Regions from separate parts of the Brevibacillus sp. FW301-21C12A genome, predicted to be linked through region 4. Evidence: riboswitches for the same ligand, from Rfam matches in the RefSeq annotation. Region 4 holds a riboswitch; each other region holds the start of a gene.
What was found. A riboswitch is a leader RNA that binds a small molecule or an ion and turns the genes downstream of it on or off. The one in region 4 is predicted to bind cobalamin.
Positions count from the first base shown of each region.

Region 1: another riboswitch for cobalamin. It lies ahead of AC3WQH_RS24405 (energy-coupling factor ABC transporter permease); the one in region 4 lies ahead of AC3WQH_RS17725 (ABC transporter substrate-binding protein).
Region 2: another riboswitch for cobalamin. It lies ahead of cobO (cob(I)yrinic acid a,c-diamide adenosyltransferase); the one in region 4 lies ahead of AC3WQH_RS17725 (ABC transporter substrate-binding protein).
Region 3: another riboswitch for cobalamin. It lies ahead of AC3WQH_RS02795 (ABC transporter substrate-binding protein); the one in region 4 lies ahead of AC3WQH_RS17725 (ABC transporter substrate-binding protein).

Region 1 is NZ_JBYTBG010000074.1:4,320-9,591, reverse strand. It holds gene cbiQ (cobalt ECF transporter T component CbiQ) at 1-484, opposite strand, end outside; gene AC3WQH_RS24410 (energy-coupling factor ABC transporter substrate-binding protein) at 481-765, opposite strand; gene AC3WQH_RS24405 (energy-coupling factor ABC transporter permease) at 762-1,526, opposite strand; cobalamin riboswitch at 1,673-1,869, opposite strand; gene AC3WQH_RS24400 (quinone-dependent dihydroorotate dehydrogenase) at 2,024-3,115, opposite strand; gene AC3WQH_RS24395 (GerAB/ArcD/ProY family transporter) at 3,260-3,916, shown strand; gene AC3WQH_RS24390 (SLC5/6 family protein) at 3,877-4,359, shown strand; gene AC3WQH_RS24385 (spore germination protein) at 4,349-5,272, shown strand, end outside.
Region 2 is NZ_JBYTBG010000010.1:130,773-136,044, reverse strand. It holds partial or broken gene AC3WQH_RS09345 (MFS transporter) at 1-8, opposite strand, end outside; gene AC3WQH_RS09340 (MarR family winged helix-turn-helix transcriptional regulator) at 25-444, opposite strand; cobalamin riboswitch at 640-859, shown strand; gene cobO (cob(I)yrinic acid a,c-diamide adenosyltransferase) at 1,143-1,682, shown strand; gene cobD (threonine-phosphate decarboxylase CobD) at 1,682-2,788, shown strand; gene cobU (bifunctional adenosylcobinamide kinase/adenosylcobinamide-phosphate guanylyltransferase) at 2,785-3,324, shown strand; gene cobS (adenosylcobinamide-GDP ribazoletransferase) at 3,321-4,061, shown strand; gene AC3WQH_RS09315 (histidine phosphatase family protein) at 4,058-4,681, shown strand; gene cbiB (adenosylcobinamide-phosphate synthase CbiB) at 4,678-5,272, shown strand, end outside.
Region 3 is NZ_JBYTBG010000003.1:7,728-12,999, reverse strand. It holds gene cobU (bifunctional adenosylcobinamide kinase/adenosylcobinamide-phosphate guanylyltransferase) at 1-353, opposite strand, end outside; gene AC3WQH_RS02805 (ABC transporter ATP-binding protein) at 367-1,143, opposite strand; gene AC3WQH_RS02800 (FecCD family ABC transporter permease) at 1,151-2,188, opposite strand; gene AC3WQH_RS02795 (ABC transporter substrate-binding protein) at 2,191-3,168, opposite strand; cobalamin riboswitch at 3,319-3,467, opposite strand; gene AC3WQH_RS02790 (MBL fold metallo-hydrolase) at 3,603-4,550, opposite strand; gene AC3WQH_RS02785 (YbaK/EbsC family protein) at 4,628-4,759, opposite strand; gene AC3WQH_RS02780 (cupin domain-containing protein) at 4,737-5,006, opposite strand; gene AC3WQH_RS02775 (MerR family transcriptional regulator) at 5,234-5,272, opposite strand, start outside.
Region 4 is NZ_JBYTBG010000030.1:54,406-59,677, forward strand. It holds gene AC3WQH_RS17715 (ABC transporter ATP-binding protein) at 1-52, opposite strand, end outside; gene AC3WQH_RS17720 (FecCD family ABC transporter permease) at 49-1,086, opposite strand; gene AC3WQH_RS17725 (ABC transporter substrate-binding protein) at 1,134-2,168, opposite strand; cobalamin riboswitch at 2,459-2,665, opposite strand; gene AC3WQH_RS17730 (M24 family metallopeptidase) at 2,681-3,772, opposite strand; gene AC3WQH_RS17735 (alpha/beta fold hydrolase) at 3,898-4,662, shown strand; gene AC3WQH_RS17740 (ABC transporter permease) at 4,720-5,272, opposite strand, start outside.

The DNA.
Region 1 (5,272 bases), on a different contig from region 4:
TGAGCAAATCCGTCACGATGACCGGAAGTTTCAGCTTGCGCAGCACTTGCAAAATCTCGGCAAACGGCACGGTAAACAAGACAAAAGCAAAGCAGGCGAGGCTGGCCATCGTCCGCCAAAAAAGCAGCCACACCTTGTCGAGCGCGCTTGCCGGAACGTAGACCAGATACGGCCCGATCTTCCACGCCGCAACTGCCTGGACGCCCGCCCCTGCATCCGCTCTTACTGCTTCCAGCAACAGCGCCGGAAGCCCCAGGACAAAAAACGACAGGGACAGGATGAAAAATCCGAAATAGAAACGGACGGGAATACGGGCATACACCATTACCCATACTCCCATCCATAGACAAATCGCCATCTGCAACCATTCATGTCCCGTCAAAACGAGCAAAATCAGCACGCCCGCAAACAGGAGCTTGTGCTCAGGCGGCAAAAATCGCAGCCGGTTTTGATAGGAAAGCGAATCAAGCTGCTGCCAATTCATTTTTTATGCTTATCCAGCCGGCCCTTGTACAATCCCACGGCATAGCCGACAACGCCCGCCCCGAGCGCCGCTTGCACCGCGAACAGCAAGCTCTCTGTCTCGCCGCCTGGCGGTTCAAGCAGCGGCTCGAACCACGGCTCGTAAGCAGGGGCGATTTCCTTGATCGCTTCCTCAGCCGCTCCATCTGCTCCCCCGAACTCCGAATCCTGCACCAACAGCAACGGCACAACCGCCAGCAAGACTACGCCCAGGAGCAGCAGCCAGTTCATCCCTTTTTTCACAGCGATTCCTCCCGTTTCAGCAGGCGAAGTTGCGCCAGCTCTTTTGCATTGTAAGACTGCAGCCAGTTCCAGACGAGCACGGTCAAAAGCCCTTCGCTGATCGCCAACGGAACCTGGGTGATGGCAAAAATTCCTGCGAATTTCGCGAACGATGCCATAACGCCGCCGGATTCAGCCGGGAAAGCCAAAGCCAACTGCACGGAGGTCACGACATAAGTAGCCAAGTCTGCGAGCGCAGCAGCAGCGAATACGGCCAAACGCTGTCCGCCGTTTCCGCGCACGATCAGGCGATAGACGCCGTAAGCTACCATCGGCCCTACTACTGCCATGGACACCGCATTGGCTCCAAGCGTCGTCAGCCCTCCATGCGCCAAAAGCAGCGCCTGGAACAGCAGCACCAGGCTGCCGAGCACGGACATGACCCACGGGCCAAACATGATCGCGCCAAGCCCGGTTCCCGTCGGGTGCGAGCTGCTGCCCGTCACCGAAGGAATTTTCAGCGCGGATAACACAAAGGCAAACGCGCCGGATACGCCGATCAGCAGCTTCATTTGCGGATGCTCCTTGACGATTTTGTTCAAGGAACGAATGCCGAGAATAAAAAATGGAATAAATACTACCCACCAAAACAGCGCCCAGCCCAGCGGCAAATACCCTTCCATGATGTGCATCGCGTGGGACGTCTGCGGTTCATTTACGAGAAAATAAAGGACAAAGCCTGCAATCAACAGACAGGTCGAAACGAAACGGGATCGATTCAAGACATTTCCTCCTCCTTTGCTGTTCTTTCTTTTTTCACCAACAAAAAAACCTCATCCGCTAGCAGACGAGGTATGCGCACAAAAACAACAGACCGTTGGCACAGTCCTATTGCTTCGTATTCACCGCTCCTTTCCGCGAAGGTATTCCTGGGTGTGGCAAGTAGGTAGGTCTCCTGGCTTTCAGCTCATCGCGCTCTTTGTCCTTCCCCATATGAATATGAGTGGCTCTATCTCAAAGAGAACTCCCTGATTACAGTGGCGGGACCGCTCGGGACTTTCACCCGATTCCCTGTTACCCTTTATGCGGCTTGCACATAAAGGCACCTATCGCCGACGATATGCAATTGTTAGATAGTTCTTGCTTGTCCCACATTATTATACAGAATCAAGGGAAAAAGCGGAAGAATATAATCAGCGGAGTATAACTGCGTAAAAAAACCGATGCCCCGCCATTCCGGGAGTCATCGGTCTTTGTTGCATCCGCTTCTTTTTTATGCTTACGACCTGGCGTCCACGCCGACCGCTTCGCTGATGTGGGAAAAGCCGTCGCGCTTCAACAGTTGCAAAAGCTTTTTGTTGATTTGCTTGGAGATGCCCGGGCCTTGATAAATCATTCCGGTGTACACTTGCACGAGACTTGCGCCCGCCCGGATTTTCGCGTACGCATCTTCCCCCGTGAAAATGCCCCCTACGCCAATGATCGGCACCTTGTCGCCCACTTCCTGGTAAATTTCTTTTACCCAGGCAGTCGAACGCTCTGTCAGCGGTTTTCCGCTCAGTCCTCCCGCTTCCTCGGCATAGTGATGCCCTTGAACGGCTTCACGCGACAAGGTCGTATTGGTGGCAATAATGCCGGAAATGCCCTCTTCCACCGCTCCTTGCACGACATCGCGCATGTGCTCGTCGGACATGTCGGGGGCTACTTTGAGCAGAATCGGCTTTTTCTGAATGCCGCGCGCTTCCATTTCCGCCGCTTTTTCGCGCACCGCCCGCACCAGCAGCCGCATGCTCTCGGTTTCCTGCAAATCGCGAAGATTGGGCGTATTCGGAGAGCTGATATTAATGACGAAATAATGGCCGTACGAATAGAGCATGTCCAGGCATTTGATATAGTCAGAAGCCGCTTCCTCATTGGGAGTGACTTTGTTTTTGCCAATGTTGATCCCGATCGGAACATCGGAATACGCGTAATCGACCAGGTGCTGCGAAGCCAAATAAGCACCGTGGTTGTTGAAGCCCATCCGGTTGATGATCGCCTCGTGCTCAGGCAGGCGAAACAGGCGCGGCCGCGGATTGCCCGGCTGTCCTTGCGGGGTCAATGTCCCGACTTCCACGAACCCGAACCCGAGCGCACCCAGTGCATGATACACTTCGGCATTTTTGTCAAAACCGGCGGCGAGCCCTACCGGATTGGGAAACGTCATTCCCCACAGCTTTGTGGCAAGACGCTCGTCCTTCACCTGAAACATCATTCGCAGCAAGCTTTTTCCCGGAGCAGAATCTTCCACCAGCTTCAGGGCATCAACCGTTCTTTCATGAATCTCTTCCGTATCCATCTGGAACAGATATTTCCTAATGAGCTTATACATCCCGGCTGCACTCCTTACTCCATTTTTACCTCATTGTAGAATACCACACTTTATTTATCGTGGGCTAACCTTTATACGCGATACATATTTCCAGCCGGGCAAACAAACCATAACAAAACCACCAAGTCGGGGGGACGTTGGTTCATGAAAGCAGACGGAAAAATCGGGATTGGCCAAGCGATCATGGTGATGATGCTGTCGATCGGAATCACCAATCATGTCACCCTTATCCCCCTGCTGCTCAGCAAAGCCGGGCGCGATGCCTGGCTGAGTGTCATCTTTGGCATGATCCCCTTTTGTGTTTGGGCGTACGCGCTCTATTTCATCAACAGCCGCATCGGACAGCAGTCGTTGTCCCACTGGCTCTTGCTACGGTCCGGAAAAGCCGTCCGCTTCCTGCTGCTCATCCCCATCATGCTCTGCCTGTACATGATGGCACTCGTCAATCTGGTTGATACCCAAACGTGGACAACCGTCAACTATTTGCCGCAGACGCCCGAGTGGGTGACTGCGCTTGCCCTGATGATCTTGTGCGTTCTCGCATCCTACGGCGGCATTGCCTCAGTCGGCATTACTTCGGGCATATTGCTGCCCATTGTCTCCTTGCTTGGCATGTTCGTCGCATTCGGCAACGTACCGAAAAAAGACTACTCCCAGCTCTTGCCGCTGTTCCAGAACGGAATTGCCCCTACCGTGCACGCCATGGTTTTGTCGGGGGTGGCTTTACCGAGCTGTTCCTGCTGCTGTTGCTGCAGCATCACGTGCGCAAACCGCTGCGGCTCATCCACTACATCGTCATGATTGCCATTACCTTGGTCCTGACGCTCAGCCCGCTGACGGGAGCCATCGCCGAGTTCGGGCCTGTGGAGTCGATGCGCCAGCGCTTTCCTGCCTTTGAACAATGGCGGCTTTTGACGATCGGAAAAGACATCGAAAACATGGAGTTTTTTTCCATCTTTCAATGGCTGTCCGGCTCGTTTATCCGCATTACGCTTTGCCTGCTGCTGCTCGGGGAGCTGCTGGTCCTGAAAACGAAAAAGCAGCGCAAGTACGTCATGCTCGCCCTCGGCGCCAGCATGATCGTTCTCACCAGCCTCCCCTACAACGACATGCAGTTCGTCACGTTTCTGTCGAAGATTTACTATCCGCTTTATTTGCTGGTTATGGTAGCTGTCACGCTCGTCTTGTTCCTGCTGTCGCTGCGCAAACCAACCGGATTGGAGGATGTGAGCCATGACCCTTGAAGAAGAGCTGCGAGAAAAATTCACGCATTGCGCGGATGTCATCTTTTTGCGGACAGTCACCCCCAACGATCAGTCGGTTCTCATGCTGTACTGCGAAGGTCTGGCCGACGTACGGCATTTGCAAGAGACGGCTTTGCCGCAATTGGAACGCTGCCTGACCGCCGGAGACTTGCGTTCGCTCCCGCTGATTCCGCTCTACACCAATCCTGAGCTGTGGACGGAGCGGCTCTTCTCGGGAGATTTGCTCATCTTTTTGAAAGGGTCGCCGCCTTTTGCCTGGGACATTTCCAACCGTCCGCAGCGGGGCACGGAAGAAGCCAACACGGAGATTTCGATCAAAGGGCCGCGGGACGGCTTCGTGGAAGACTTGTCTACCAATGTGGCACTCATCCGCAAGCGGCTGCGCACGATCACGCTCGCCTATGAGCCGTTCATTCTCGGCACACGCTCTCGCAGCCGAATTGCGCTGATGTACATGACCGACAGCGCACCGCCTGACCTGGTGGAGATGATGCGCGACCGGCTGCTCTTCTGCGACAACAAAAAAATATTGAACAGCGCTCTTTTGGAAAAAATGCTGAGCGACAACCGCAATTCCTTGTTTCCTCTGGTAGATTACACAGGGCGGCCCGACTTCGCCATTTACATGCTGCTGCAAGGAAAAGTAATCGTGATGGTCGACGGCTCGCCTCTGGCGCTGATTGCTCCCGTCTCGCTGCTGGAGCTGATTAAATCTCCCGAGGACGACCAGTATCCGATCGTTTACGTCTGGCTGGAGCGCTTGCTGCGCCTCGGCGGGTTTTGGATCGCAGCGTTTCTCCCGGGGTTTTGGATTGCCCTGTCCGCCTACAACGTGGAGCAGTTCCCGTTTCAACTGCTCGCCACTGTCACCCAAGGGCGAAAAGGCTTGCCT
Region 2 (5,272 bases), on a different contig from region 4:
CTCTTCACAGTCTCAACGCACTCCTTATGAGTTTAATCCCAATCTGGTCAGCATGTTTTTGAATAATTTCGCTTCTTCTTCACTGAATATGGACATCGCTTCTTGATTCACTTCGTCACTGATCTGATTCAGAGGTTGTTCCAATTCCTTGCCTCGCGGAGTCAGAAAAATCAAGTTCGTCCGGCGATCATTGGGATCGGAACGACGCTCGATGAGCCCCATATTTTGCAGTCGATCGAGCACCCCCGTGATGGTTGCTCCATCCAAGCGAAGCCGACTACCCAATTCCACACCTTTTTGGCCATCTTTTTCCCATAGCGCATGTAATAGAACAAACTGCACGGGAGTAATCCCGTACGGCGATAATTTGGCCTTTTCCATTTGCCAGATTTTTTGATACGCCTTCCCGAGAAGAAACCCATAGCAATCCTCAATCCGATCCATATGTACCTCCAAATATTTTATTGGAAATCGATGTAAGAATAAGATAACACGCACACAAAAGATTTGTGTACAAATAATTAGTTCACAAAACAAAGATCAATGCCCAGTATGTTCCTATCCGCAGCTTTTGCTTGAATCCCCGGTAGCATTTGCTATTATTAAAGCAAGTGCTTGTCATAGAAACGAACGACATTTGAATATGGTAGAAAAACAGGTCCTTGTTTTTCGCAAGCGATAGTTTGCGAATGCGAGGTTAAAAGGGAAGTTTGGTGAAAAGCCAACGCGGTCCCGCCACTGTAAAAGAGGAGCTCTTCTTCTTGGCAACGGCGCCATCCACTGCACGCCAGCGTGCGGGAAGGAGGAAGAAGAGCGAAGATCCTTGAGCCAGGAGACCTGCCTGTTTTGATGTCCACTGATTTCCTTCGGGTCAAAGGATGAGGTGAGGATTGTTGCAGTCGGCTATCCGCGCTTTGTTTTCCTTGGAGGTTTGGGGAAACAAGGCGTTTTTTTGTACGCGGAAAGCGAAACAGGAAGCAAATCGGCAAACTCTTCACTTTTTCAGTCAGGTAAATAACGAGGCTATGGAAAACATTTGAAATAGGCAACGGAGCCTAAACTGCATTTTTGGAGCGCTGTGCCTCCGAAAATTATTAGGGATGGGCAACGGGGCCTACAGTTTATTTTGGGGGTGGGCGTACTTGAGCAACAAGCGGGGCCTGTTTTTGGTCTACACCGGAGACGGCAAAGGAAAGACAACAGCCGCGGTGGGGCTGGCTGTGCGCGCGACTGGACGAGGCAAAAAGGTCATCATGATCCAGTTCATCAAGTCGCCGGAGCGCACGTACGGAGAGAAAATCATCTTCGACAAGCTGGGCATCGAAATCGTGCAAAAAGGCGTAGGCTTCACCTGGACGAAGACGCCGGAGGAGCATCGCGCGGCGCTGCAGGAAGCGTGGGCGTTCGCCCGGGAAAAGCTCGCTTCGGGCGAGTACGATGTCGTCATTCTCGACGAGCTGAACAATGCGCTGGCGATCGACCGTTTTCCGATTGCGGACGTGCTGCCGCTCGCGGACGTTTTGGAAGCGATTCAAAACAGGCCGAGCCATGTGCATCTGGTCGTGACGGGGCGGAGCGCCAAGCAGGAAATCATCGACATGGCCGATCTCGTGACAGAGATGAAGCAGATCAAGCATTACTACGATGAAGGAATACCAGCGGTGCTGGGGGTAGAGTTTTGATGAACGTACTGGAAGCGTACGGCCACGGCGGAGATTTGCTGACGGCAGCGGACCGCTTTGGGATGGAGCCGGGCCAATTCCTTGATTTCAGTGCCAATATTAACCCGCTGGGCATGCCGGACAGCGTGCGCGAGATGCTTTTGGCCTCGCTGTCTGCCGTGCTGCGTTACCCGGACCCTGGGCATCGCCAGTTTCGCCGGGCGTTGGCGCAGCGGTTGCAGTTGCCAAAGGAATGGCTTTTGCCTGCGAACGGAGCGGCAGAAGCGATGGCGCTCGCGATTCTCGGGCTGCAGCCGCAAACAGTCGGCGTGATTTATCCTTGCTTTTCGGAATATGCAGAGCTTTCCGAGCAGTTTGGCGCAACCGTCATCGGCTGCTACGGAAAAGAAGAGAACGGCTACAAGGCCGACAGCGCCGAGCTGTACCGTCTGTTCGAACAGGCTGATCTGGTGTTTGTCGGCTCGCCGAACAATCCGACTGGCATCTTGTATGAGCCACAGGAGCTGTTGCAGATGGCGGACTGGACGGCCCAGACCGATACGTGGCTGGTCGTGGACGAGGCGTTTCTCGATTTTGTGGAAGAAAGCCGCCAGTTTACGCTGGCAAGTCGGCTGGAGCGCTTTCCCCGCGTCATTTTGCTGCGGTCGATGACGAAAATGTACGCGATCCCCGGCTTGCGTCTCGGATACGCGATCGCCCAGCCTGACGCGATTGCGAAAATGCGCGCGAAGCAGGTGAGCTGGAGCGTGAATGCGCTTGCGCTTTTGGCGGGGGAGCTGTGCTTGCAAGAGCATGAGTACGAGCGGCGGACACGCAGCCTGGTCGCCAGGGAGCGCGCTGGCCTGGTCGCGTTTATTCGCGGGGAGCTGGGCTGGAAGGTCTGGCCGGGGGAGGCGAACTTTTTGCTGCTTCGCTCGCCGGAGGGCTTGCCAGCCGCACAACTGCAAGAGCGGCTCGGCAAAAAAGGCGTGCTGATTCGCAGTTGCGCCATGTATCCCGGATTGACGGCGCATGACGTGCGCATCGCCGTTCGCGGGCCAGAAGACAATGCGCGCTTGATCGCGGCCTTGCGCGAGGTACACAGCGAAGGGAGCGGGGAGCGATGAGTCTTGTGCTGGTGACAGGCGGCGTGCGCTCGGGAAAAAGCCGCTTTGCGGAAGAACTGGCGCAACAGGCCGGAGAGCGCGTCCTGTACGTGGCGACGGGTCAGGCGTGGGACGAGGAAATGCGGCAGCGGATCGAGCGGCACAAGGAGCGGCGGCCGAAGCAGTGGGGCAGCGTGGAGGTCGGCGAGCGGCTGTGCGACTACGAGCCTGCTAGCACACCTTACGACGTCGTGCTGATCGATTGCCTGTCGACGTGGGTGAGCAATCGGCTGATGAGCGTCGAGGAAGCAGAGTGGCGAAGCGAGGCGCACACAGAGGCGCTGCTTGCGGAGGCAGAGGCGTGGCTGGGGCTTGTCCAGCGCTCCCCGCAAAAAGTGATTGCGGTCACGAGCGAGGTCGGGCTGGGCGGTGTCGCCATGAATCGGCTCGGCCGCTGGTTCGCAGACGCGCTGGGCGACGTCAACCAGCGGGCTGCGCGTCAGGCAGAGACGGTCTACGCGGTCATGGCCGGAATCCCGTGGAGGATCAAAGGATGAATGCATTTTGGCACGCGATCGCCTTTTTCACCCGGATTCCGGTTCCGTGGCTGCGCCCGTCCGACGAGGCGTGGAAAAAAAGCGTCAACTGGTATCCGGCAGTCGGGCTGGTCATAGGTATTTTGCTATGGGGAGTCCACCAGACGGGGCTTGTGCTCTTTAGCCCGTGGCTGTCCGCCGTGCTGACGCTCGCTGTCTGGGTGTACATCACAGGCGGACTGCATCTGGACGGCTGGATGGATTTGGCGGACGGACTGGGAAGCAGCCGGCCAAAAGAGCAAGTGCTCGCGATCATGAAAGATAGCCGCGTGGGCGCGATGGGGGTTTTAGCCGCGATCTTGCTACTTTTACTCAAGGCAGGGGCCGTCGCGGAGCTTGCGCATCCTGGCTGGGGTGTGCTCCTCGTATTCGTTCCTGCCATAGCGCGGACACATGTGCTGCTGTCGATTCGGCTGTGGCCGTATTTATCGCAGGAAAAAGGGATCGGCAAAGGCATCAGTGCAGGGCTGTCGCCTGTCGCCATCGCCGCCGGATACATCGTTCTCGCCGCGGCTGGCTGGTTCGCTGGAGGTTTGCAGGTCGTCGCGGCAATGGTCGTCTCGCTTTTGTTCGTGCTGTTGTTTTCCCGCTCGGTCGCCCGCAAGCTCGGCGGCCTGAACGGAGACTGCTACGGAGCAGCTATCGAGAGCGGCGAGGCGGTCATGCTGCTCGTACTGGTCGGGAGCTGGTGGACATGAAGTTGATCTGGATACGGCACGGGGAGACAGACAGCAATCGGGAGCGCAAATATCTCGGGCATAGCGACATTCCATTGAACGAAAAGGGGGAGCAGCAGGCGCGCGAGCTGGCGCGGCAATTGTCGCAGCAACTAAAACGGCCTGTCGCTCTGTACGCAAGCGATTTGCTCCGCTGCACGCAAACGGCCCGGCCGCTGGCAGACGAGTGGGGGCTGCCGATCATTTCCGTCCCGGCTTTGCGCGAGCTGTCGTTTGGCGACTGGGAGCTTTTGACCTACGAGGAGCTGATGCGCTCGGATGCCGAGCGGGCTGCCCGCTGGTACGACGACCCGTATCGCTGCAGTCCGCCGAATGGCGAGAGCTTGCAGGAACTGGGGCACCGGGTGGACGGCTGGCTGCGCAAGCTTTTGGAGCAGCGGCAAGCGGCTGCGGACGAGACTACGGTTTGCGTCGCGCACGGGGGAGTGATTCGCTGGTTTCAGGCGGTTTGGCTGGAAAACGACCCTAAGCGATATTGGCACGTAGATGGCGTAGGGCACGGAGAGGCCCTGCTGGCGCAATGGGACGGGCGACGCTGGCGAAGACTACGGCTGGAAGGCTTAAAGAGAGGGACAACATGACGGAAGTATGGATATTGTGCGCGGCATACGTGATTGACCGGGTGGTCGGCGACCCGCGCAGCCTGCCGCATCCGGTGGTCATGATCGGCTGGTGGATTACGCGGCTGGAACGGGTCATTCGCGCGGCAGTCAAGCGGGAATCGCAACTGAAGCTGGCTGGCGTCCTGTTCCCGCTGTTGATCGTCACAGGCAGCTACGCGGTCGTCTGGCTGCTGTTATGGGGAGCGGCGTTCATTCATCCGCTGCTCTCGTGGGTGTTGAGCGCGTGGCTCATCTCCACGACGATTGCCACAAAAGGACTCGCGGACGCGGGACTGGAGATCGCCCGCCACCTGCTCGCCGGGGACATGGCAGCGGCGAGGCGCTCTCTGTCGATGGTGGTCGGCCGCGATACGGATCAACTGGACGAACCGGAGATTTGCCGGGGGGCCGTGGAGACGGTGGCGGAAAACATCGTCGATGCGATCGTTTCCCCGCTGATCTATGCCGCGATTGGCGGCGCGCCGCTGGCGATGGCGTACCGGGCAGCCAACACGCTGGACTCGATGGTCGGCTACAAAAACGAAATGTACAAAAATCTCGGCTGGGCGT
Region 3 (5,272 bases), on a different contig from region 4:
TCTGCCTGCGCAAGCGTGCGCGCGAACGCCTTTTCCTGCTCGTGGCGAATCAGCCAGTTGGACAGCCAGACGATCAGGCAATCGACCACGACGACCGCCTTTTTTTGCGCCAGCTCGTCCCGTTGCCCAAGCGAGCGGATCACGTCTGCGAGGGCGTAAGGCTCCTCGATCGTCTCCCAGCAAAACGCGCTCGTTCGCCTGCGCTCGCGATGCCTGGCTATGCGCTCCTGCAACTCCTCGTCAAAAGCTTGCGCGGTGGCGATATAGACGCCCGATTGCCCCAGATGGGCCGCGTATTTTTCCGCGAAGGTGCTCTTGCCGCTGCGAGCGCCGCCTGTCACGAGTACGATCATCTTTATTCCCCCATTACGACCCGGATTGCAGCATGATTTGCGGCAAACGGTGGACAGGATGCTCCATGACGATCGGCCGCGTCCCGTACACCGCCTCGATCCGGTCGCTTTGCAGCATGTCTGTTGGCGTGCCTACGCCGATCTGCTCGCCTTTGTGCAGCATCAGGATGCGATCGCAATAGAGCGAAGCGAGATTCAGGTCGTGAAGCACCGCGACCACGGTCACCTGCGTCGTCTTTTGCCACTTGCGCACAATGTCCATCAGTTGAATCTGGTAGCCGATATCGAGATAAGTCGTCGGTTCGTCCAGAAGCAGCACCTGCGGCTTTTGGACGAGCGCCTTGCCCAAGGCGACGCGCTGCTTTTCCCCTCCGCTCAGTTGATCCAGCGTGCGATCGGCAAGCGGTGTCAGGCCCAAAAGCTGCATGATCTCGTCGATGAGCGGCCCGACGTCTGTCTGTTCCTCGCCCAGCCAGTTTTGGTACGGGTAGCGCCCCATTTCCAGCACCTCGCGAACGCGAAAGCCGACCGGAGGCAGCCCCTCCTGTTCGAGTACGGCGAGAACCCGCGCCAGCTCCTTGCGCGTATAGCGGCCAACCGGTTTGCCCGCGAGCGTGATTTCTCCCGCATCAGCGGCAATCACACCGGAGAGCATTTTCAAAAGCGTTGATTTTCCGCTCCCATTCGGGCCGATGATGCCAAAAAACTCGCCCTGCTGGACTGTAAACCCGATCTCGCGCAGGACGGACACATCCTGGTAAGACTTTTGCAGCCCGCGCACTTCGATCATGACGCGACTACCTCCTTCCGATCCGTTTGTTTTGCTTCAGCAAATAGGCGAAAAACGGCGCGCCCAAAAACGCAGTCACGACCCCGAGCGGGATTTCTGTCGGCACGAGCAGCATTCGCGCCAGCGTATCCGCCCACAGCACGTACACACCGCCGCAGATGGTCGCCATCGGCAGCAAAATGCGGTAGTCAGGCCCGACCATCATCCGCACCAGATGCGGCACGACCAGCCCGACAAACCCGATGACGCCCGCAATCGAAACCGCCGCTGCAGTCAGGAGCGTAGAGACGAGCAAAATGATGAGCTTCGTCTTGTCGACGTTGACTCCGAGATGCGCCGCCTGCCGCTCCCCGAGCGCAAACAGGTTCAACGAGCGGGCATAGCCAAGCAGCACGAGCACGCCGATCAGCAAATACGGGACCAGGACGTACGTGAAGGCCCAGCCGCGAAACGACAGGCTTCCCATCAGCCAGAAAACGATCTCGTTCACCGTCTGATCCGACAGCGACACCATGAAGGACACGAGCGAGCCGAGAAACGCCTGAATGACGACGCCGGACAAAATCAGCGTCTCCGTCTGCAGCTTGCCTTGCGTCTTGGCGAGGGCAAGCACAATCCACAAGCTGACAAGCCCCGTCAAAAAGGCGACGACAGGCGTGCTCCACTCTCCAAGAACAGCGAACTGCAAGCCGAACAGGATCAGAAAAGCCGCCCCGACGGCCGAACCGGACGCTACGCCCATCGTGAACGGGTCCGCAAGCGGGTTGCGCAGCACGCCTTGAAAGCCCGCGCCCGCAAGCGACAGGCAAGCTCCGATCAAAATGGCCAGTACGACGCGCGGAAAACGCACCTTCATCACGATCTGCTCGGACGACTCCGGCCATGTCGCCGGAATCCACTCCGACATGCCGGGAAGCTGGTGCAAGAGGATGAGCCATACTTGCGAAAGAGGGAGCGACGCCGCCCCCATCGAAATGCTGACCACCACGGATACGAGCAGCACAAGGCTGCTCGCTCCTCCCCATATAAGCCATTGCTTTTTCATTTTTATTTCACCAGGTCAGGATAAATCGCTTTAGCTACCTCGATCAAACCTTGTGTAATGCGCGGGCCTGGGCGCGCCAGCAGGTTTTGGTCCATTCCTAACACTTGCTTCTCGCGGATCGCCTTCATCGTATCCCAGCCGTTGCGGTTTGCGATGATCTCTTCCAGCTTCGTGCCCGTCTTGTCATCCGTAATGCCTTTGGCGTACAAAATGACGTCGGGATCGCTTTTCAAAATCTTTTCCTCGCTGATCGGGTTCCAGCCCTCTGTGTCGGCCGCAATGTTCGTCCCGCCTGCCAGCGTCACCAACTCGTCGAGGAACTCCCCTTTGCCCACGGTCCAGCCTGGCGCAAACTCCAGGTACACTTTTTTCTTGTCTTCCGGCTTCACCGCTTTGACGGCTTCCTGTACGCGGGCGATATCCTGCTTCATCGCGGCGACGACTTTTTCCGCCTGCTCCTGTCGGTTGGTGATAACCCCCATCGTCAAAATGTTGTTCAGGATGTCATCCACTTTTTTCGGATGCGTGACGTACACTGGCATGCCGAGCGATTTCAGCTTGTCGGCAACCGGCTTTTCCATCGAAATTCCGCCGATGACCAGATCGGGCGACTGGGCGAGAATCGCTTCTTCGCTCGGCTTGACGACTCCGCCCACTTTTGGCTTCGTGCTCGCTTCTGCCGGATAGTCGTCGAAGTCGGAGACACCGACAATCCGCTCGTTCAAGCCGAGCGCGAACAAGATTTCCGTCTCTGCCGGGGAAGTCGAGACGATTCGTTGCGGCTCTTTTGCCACGGTCACTTCTTTTCCGGTCGCGTCTGTGACGGTAAGCGGGTAGACGGTCTGCTTGGCAGCCGCGTCCTGTGGTGCTGTCTGCGGTGCTTCTGCCTGCGGAGCAGGTGCCGTCTGGGTGTTGCCGCCGCAGCCGACGAGACTTGCAGCAAGCACCAGCGGGCTGAGCAGTTTCCATGCGCGTTTCATATGTATGACTTCCTTTCTGTGCGACTGGTTGATTCTTAGCAAACAAAAACCCTTCGCTTCCAACCGGAACCAAAGGGTCGACATGTCAGGCTCATCCATGCTCACGCAAAAAAACGTCCTGAACGGGCCGAACCTTTCCGCGAAGGCGCAGGCACATCAGGCAAACAGGCAGGTCTCCTGGCTTGGCAGCTATTGCGACAGCCGCTTTACAGTGGCGGGACCGCGCCGGACTTGCACCGGCTTCCCTTTTCACCTCGTCCTTTGGCAAGGACCAAGGCACCTGTTTGCGCGTATTCAATTGCAATGGCCTACAACTGCTAAGACTCATCCATCATGATAGCATTCCTTTGCCAAAAAAAGAATGCTTTTTCGCTGCTGCCACGGCTACGTAAGCCCATGCTGCCCGTCTCGTACCCGCTGTCTGGCGTCTCCCGCTATTTCCTGCGCTTTTGCAAATAGTCGACAATTCCCATCGCACATACTTGCAAATCGAGCCGCAGCACGTCCAGCACCTCATGCCCGTCGCCGATCCCGAACGATTGCAGATGCGCCAGTACACGCCTGAACAGCCGCTCCGCCAGTTCGCCATCGCCGAGTCCAGCGGCTACGACCGCCTCCCCTTCCGCGACAAAGACAGGAAGCCACTCGCGCACCTGCCGATAGACGTCGGCAACATCGTCAGTCATGCCGAAATGCCCGAAATAGATTCGCGCAAGCCCGCGCTGTTCAAAGCGTTCCACGGAGCGCAGCATCGCCTGCGGGTCAAACTGGTTCGGCGAGGTGGACGGCAGGACGAAGTGAATCCCGTCCCGTTGAAGCTGCGGATAGAAGACACCCGCTGTATCTCCCGTGAACATGCCGCGGCTGACCGGGTCGTAAATGCTGAAATGATGGTTGGCATGTCCCGGCGTGTCCCAAAATTCCAGGACACAGTTGGCGCCAATTTGCAGCGTCTCCTGGTCGGCGCGCACGATGATCCGCTCTTCGGGAACGGCGACAATCGGGTCGAACAGGCGGTCAAAATCGTCGTGATACACCGCTCTGGCGCCCGCGATCAACCGGCTCGGGTCCACCAGATGGCGCGCTCCTTTTGGATGCACCACGATTTTTGCCTGCGGGCACTCGCGCAAAAAAAGTCCCGCTCCCCCCGCGTGATCGAGGTGAATGTGCGTCACGATGATGTACTTCACTTGCTCCGGGGAAAATCCGAGCCTGCGCAGCCCTTCCCGTATGTACGGGACAGAAGGACTCGGCCCTGTCTCGACCAGGGTCAGCTCGTCCTCGGCGATGACGTACGTTCCCGTCCGCTGCGCCCAGCCCATATCAAACCCGTCGATCAGATGGATGCGATGCCCCAGGAAAATCGGTTCTGTAGCTTTCATGTATACCCTCCTCGTTGTTTTAGGAATATTTCCACTTTATCATCTATTCTACAACGAGGCGATAGACCCCTTTGCCGCTAGCGGCACGAAGCGATACAGGCGACCTGTCCGTTCGTCATTTGCACCAGTTGCTCGGGAGTCAGTCGAAACACCGCTTTCGGATGCCCTGCCGCCGCCCAAATGACTTCATAGCGGCTGTTCGCCGTCATTGCTGTACGCGTGGGGGACGTTGCCCGTGAAGCGAATCGCGTCCCCTTCGCCGAGGCGAAACGTCTCTTCCTTGATTTTCAAGGCAAACCGTCCGGCGCTGACGCTTATATACTCGTAAACACCGTCATTGTGCGGCATGGAGAGATAGCTCGCGCCCGGGTCCAGCTCGAACAGATTATATAACGCAACAAACAGAAAAGAAAAGCGGTTGGGCGGCTCCCTGCTGCCCGCCCGCTGTCTGTTCACGGTAACACGCGTTCAGCGCGAAATAACTCGACCTCGATGGACGGATGGCTCACTCCCTTGGGCCAAAAGTTTTCGTCAGCGAAAAAATTCCGGTTCCAGCCAAGGGGCGTGAGCCAGGCCAGCTTGGCATGAAACAGGCATGAAAAAACACCGCCCCAACCGGATCGAAGCTTTCCGATCTGATTCAGGGCGGTGCGCGGTTTGTTTTTCTCGACGCTATCGGCTGTCTACGCTTGCGTATAAATCACGACCGCATCGCGGAGAAA
Region 4 (5,272 bases):
AAATCGTTTTTTTCTCCAGCTCGACCGAAATGTTCTCCACATGCAGATTCATCGCCCGCTACCTCCGAAAGAATATGAGCTGCGCATCATCAACCAAATAAAGAACGGACCGCCGCACAGCGCCGTGATAATCCCGATCGGCAGCTCTTCCGGCGCAAACGCAAGCCGGGCGATCACGTCCGCCCAGATCAGGAAAATGGCCCCGAACAAGGCGCTGACAGGCAGGACGCGACGATGGTCCGAGCCGACGATGACGCGAACGATATGCGGCATCATCAAGCCGACAAAGCCGATAGACCCGCTGATCGAGACGATGACGCCCGTCAAAAGCGCGGTAATGACCAGCAGCAGCTTGCGAAATTGCACCGTATTGACGCCAAGCGTCCCCGCCGCTTCTTCGCCCATCAGCATCGCATTGAGCGAACGGTATTGCGTCAACAGGACAAGCAGACAGATGACGACGATCAGCGTCGGGATGGTCAAATACTCCCACTTCCCTCCGGCCAGACTACCGCTCATCCAGAACAGGACAGAGCGGATGCCGTGCTCGTTGGGCGCGGAAAAAATAATCAGGCTGGTGATCGCAGACAGGATGGCGGAAATCGCGATGCCGGCCATGAGCAGACGCACCGTCGAGTTTTGCCCGCCGATGCGGGACAAGGTAAAAATAAGCAGGATCGAGACGAGCGATCCGGTGAAAGCACCGAAAGAAAGCGCGAATTGTCCGTACATGCTGAATGCTCCGAACAAAATGACCAGCGTCGCTCCGGCCGATGCGCCCGAGGAGACTCCCAATATGTACGGATCTGCGAGGGAGTTGCGAACCAGAGACTGGATCGCCACCCCCACAACAGACAGGCCGGCCCCGACGACAGCCCCCAGCAGGACGCGGGGAAACCGAATGTCCCAGATAATGGTCTGTTCTCCTTTTGACCAATCCACTTCCACCCATTGATTGACCAGCGGGAGATTCGCCAAGGCAATTTTCCATACCGTCGCTGGTTTGATTTCCACCGAGCCGAGTGTCACCGCAAACGTAATCGAGACGACAAGCCCGATTAGCAGGGCAACGATGATGAAGGGCATCTTGATCTTGTGCAGGGCCGTTCCCTCCTTGTCTAAGCAGCCGTTTCTTATTTGAATGTATCCGGGTGCAGACCTTCCGCGAGAATTTTCAGCGCGATCGGTGCGCGTACCCCTTCGGACGCTGCGGACAATGGCAGCACGACCAGACGTTTGTTCTGGATCGCTGGCACGTCAGCCAGTTCCTTTTTGGACAACAGGAAGTTTTGTTTTTGCTCGATCGTCTTGTCGCCGTAGTCGACCACGACGATGACGTCTGGCTTGCGGTTCACGACTTCTTCCCAGCTTACGGTCGCCCAGCCTTTTTGAATGTCGTCGAACACGTTTTTGCCGCCTGCCGCTTTAATCAGAGAAGTCATGTAGTTGTTGGCAGCGGTCAGCGGCTGGTCTTCTCCGCTGTCGTACACGAACACGTTCAGCGGCTTGTCCACCGTGCCGATTTTGCTCACGGTTTGCTCGATTTCCGCTTTCATTTTGCCAATCAGTTCGTTCGCCTTGTCTTCTACGCGGAAAATGCGGCCGATGTTTTGGATATCCGCGAAAACGTCGTCAATGGTCGGGCCTGGCTTGTTCGAAGACTCTTGCAGGTACGATTTGATTCCCGCCTTTTCCAAGTCCTCCATCGAGCCTACGCCTTTGTCGCCAAATGCGCTTTTCCAGCCTGCGTAGACGAAGTCAGGGTTTGCGGCCAAAAGCACTTCTTTGGTCGGATACTTGTCAGACAGGACTGGTACCTTGTCGTAGTCGGCTTTCAGCTCAGGCAAAATGTGATCGTCCAGGTACGCGGTTCCGACCATTTTGTCAGCCAGCCCCAGCGCGAGCATGACTTCGGTTACGTGCTGATTCATTGTCACAGCGCGTTTTGGCGCTTCCGGGTACGTCATCTCGATCCCGTTGGTCACAATCGTGACGGGCTTGTTGTCAGCAGCAGGCTGGGCCGTTTGCTCCGAGCCAGCATTCGCCACCGTGGATTCGGTCGTAGCAGGTGCTGCCGAGCTGCATGCGGACAAAAGCAGCATAATCGCTGCCAGCGCTGCCATCCAGAAACCGTGGAAGGCTTTTTTTCTCTTACGGATTGAACTCATCTGGTAACCCCTCTTCTTTTGTTGTTGGCATGATGAAAATGAAGTGTTATGTAAATCGTAATGATTACGAATTACACCTTTACTATACAGAGAGCCTGTTTGTTTGGCAACACAGGAAATGCATCACCCCTTTCACAGCCTCGACCGCCACGGCGATGTTCATAGAAAAAAGCACCCCCCTGTTTCCAATCGGGAGGTGCTTGACATACGTAGACATGCCTATAGATTCGGCGTTGCCAATGACGCCTGTTCCTAGTCTGCTTCCACATCTGTCCCATCCTCGTGGGTCGATTGTAAATCATCTCATGGCAGGTCTCCTGGCTTACGAATCATCATCCCCAGCGCCCTTCCCATTTTTCGTCGCGCGAAAAACAGTGGCTTTTTTGCTGGACACTCCTCGTTACAGTGGCGGGACCGCGCCGGATTTTCACCGGACTTCCCTATTAAGCTGGCGGAACCAAACGATTCCGGGCAGCACCATCAGATTCATATAAAATTGTGAGTTTGAAGCCTTATCCGATCACCGTCAGTTTTTTCGGGAACTTGCTCAACACTTCTACGCCTGTTTCGGTTACGAGCACATCGTCCTCGATGCGCACGCCGCCTGCTCCCGGCAAGTACACCCCTGGTTCAATGGTGAACACCATGCCTGGGCGCAGCGTTTCCTGATTTTGCCCATGCACGGACGGATATTCGTGCACATCCATGCCGAGGCCGTGCCCCAGACGGTGAATGAAGTAATCGCCGTAGCCTTTTGCGGCAATGACGTCGCGAGCGGTCTGGTCGAGATGGGCAAAAGTCACCCCTGGACGAACTTCGGCAATCGCCGCCTCGTTCGCTGCCAGCACCGTTTCGTAAATATCGCGCAGTTGCTCGCTGATCTGGCCGACAGCAAACGTACGGGTAATATCGGAAACGTAGCCGTCCGCTGCTACCCCGATGTCAAACAGGAGCAAATCGCCTTCCTGCACTTTGCGCGAACCAGGCGTTCCGTGCGGCAATGCCGATTTTTCCCCCGCCAAAACCATCGTGGAAAAAGACGGGCCGTCCGCTCCCAGACGCTTCATCTGGTATTCCAGCTCCGCGACGATTTCCATTTCGGTCTGGCCGATTTTGAATGTTTTCAACGTCCCGCCGAGTGTATCTTCAATCAGTTGGACAGCCTTTTGCAAACGAGCCACTTCGTCTGCCGATTTAATCAGGCGCATTTCGCGCAGCGGCTCTTCCACATCCGCGTAGCTCTCTGCACAGATGACTTGTCCCAGCGCCTCGTAACGCTCTACGGTCATGTGGCTTTTTTCGATGCCCAGCTTCTTCAGGTTCGCTGGCAACACTTGCTTGAGAAGCTCGTAAGGATTCTCAATATCCGTATGCGTGTGAATCGTCTGAACAGTCGAAGCCGCTGCTGCCGCTTCGCGGTCAAGGGCGGGAACGATCAGGGATGGCTCGCCCTGGGCTGGAATAACCAGACCCATAAAGCGTTCATGCGGATCGGTAAAAAAGCCGGTCAAATAGTAAACGTGCTTGGGAGAGGTGATGACTACCGCGTCGAGCTCTTGTTTGGTCAAAAATTCGTGCAGTTTCGAAATGCGCTCCAAATACACCTGCGTCACCTTCGCTTTCGACAAGATTCTTCCTCGAGAATACCATTTCCCTGTCCAAAAAAGAAGAGCGGAACGGAAAATTCTCTCTTGAAACGGACACCATATGCTAGGGGTGAATAACCAACATGGAACCAACCATCGTACAACTGGACAGCCACCGCATCGCCTGCCACCTGTCAGGGCGCGGCACGCCACTCGTGTGCATTCACGCCCCGTGCATCGGCTCTGTCAACTTCGACTATCAAGAGCCGCTTGCGGATGTTTGCCAACTCGTCGTGCCAGACCTCCCGGGGCATGGCGACAGCTCCCCGCTGGCTGGACCTACGACCATGCGCGAGCTTGCCAGCGTGATTCACGGGCTTTGCCAGTCGCTCGGACTTGAGCGTCCGTTGCTTTTGGGGTACTCGCAGGGGGCTTCGCTCGTCCTCGAATACTGCCTCCGCTTTCCCGAAAACGTGCGCGGCGCCATCCTCGTCAGCGCCTTTTCCGAAGTAACCGACTTTTCGTTGCACAGCCGTTTTCTGCTCGCCCAATCGCTGTCCTGCCTGCACGCCGCTCCGCTGATTGCCAGGTCGATCGCCGCCTCTCATCTCGACGATCCGCTTGCTCGCTCCCGCTGGATTGAGCATGGCAGCCAAACAGATGCAGCGAGCCTCCGCCACCTGTACGCCGCAGGGCACCGCTACAATTGCACGGATCAGTTGAGCCAGCTCAAGCTGCCGATGCTGCTCGTCTATGGCGCAGACGATGCGAACATGTTGCCGTATGCCAGGCTACTGGAAAAAAAGCTTCCGCAAGCGGAACTGGTGATGGTGCCGTCGGTCAAGCACCAGGTCGTCACGCGCGCCGCAGCAACGTTCAACCAACTATGCCGCCAATGGCTGAACTGAACAAAAAAAGAGGCGAAAAGGACTGCCTGCGTCCCTTTACGCCCCTTTTGCTGCGTATCAGTTTTTCATCCGCGGGTCAAGCGCATCCCGCAATCCGTCCCCGATCAGGTTGAAGCCGAGAACCGTCAGCATGATCGACAAGCCCGGGAAAATGACTGTCCACGGCGCCTTCTGGATGTACTGGCGAGAATCGGAAAGCATTTTCCCCCACTCCGGCTCCGGCGGTTGGGCACCAAGCCCGAGGAAGCCGAGCGCTGCCGCTTCGATAATCGCTGTCGCAATCCCCATCGTCCCCGTCACGATGATCGGCGCCAGGCTGTTCGGCAAAATGTGCTGCATGAGAATGCGCGAGTCTTTCATCCCGATTGCGCGGGCCGCCATGACGAACTCCTCTTCCTTCAGGCTCAACACGCGTGAGCGCACCAGACGCCCAAAGGTCGGAATGTTGATGATGGCAATGGCCAGTAGCGCATTTTGCAAGGATGGCCCCAGAATGGCGACAATCGCAATCGCCAGAAGAATGCTTGGAAACGCCAGCATGATGTCAAAAACGCGAGAGATGACGGTATCAATCCATCTGCCGTAAAAGCCCGCCAAGAGGCCCAAAATC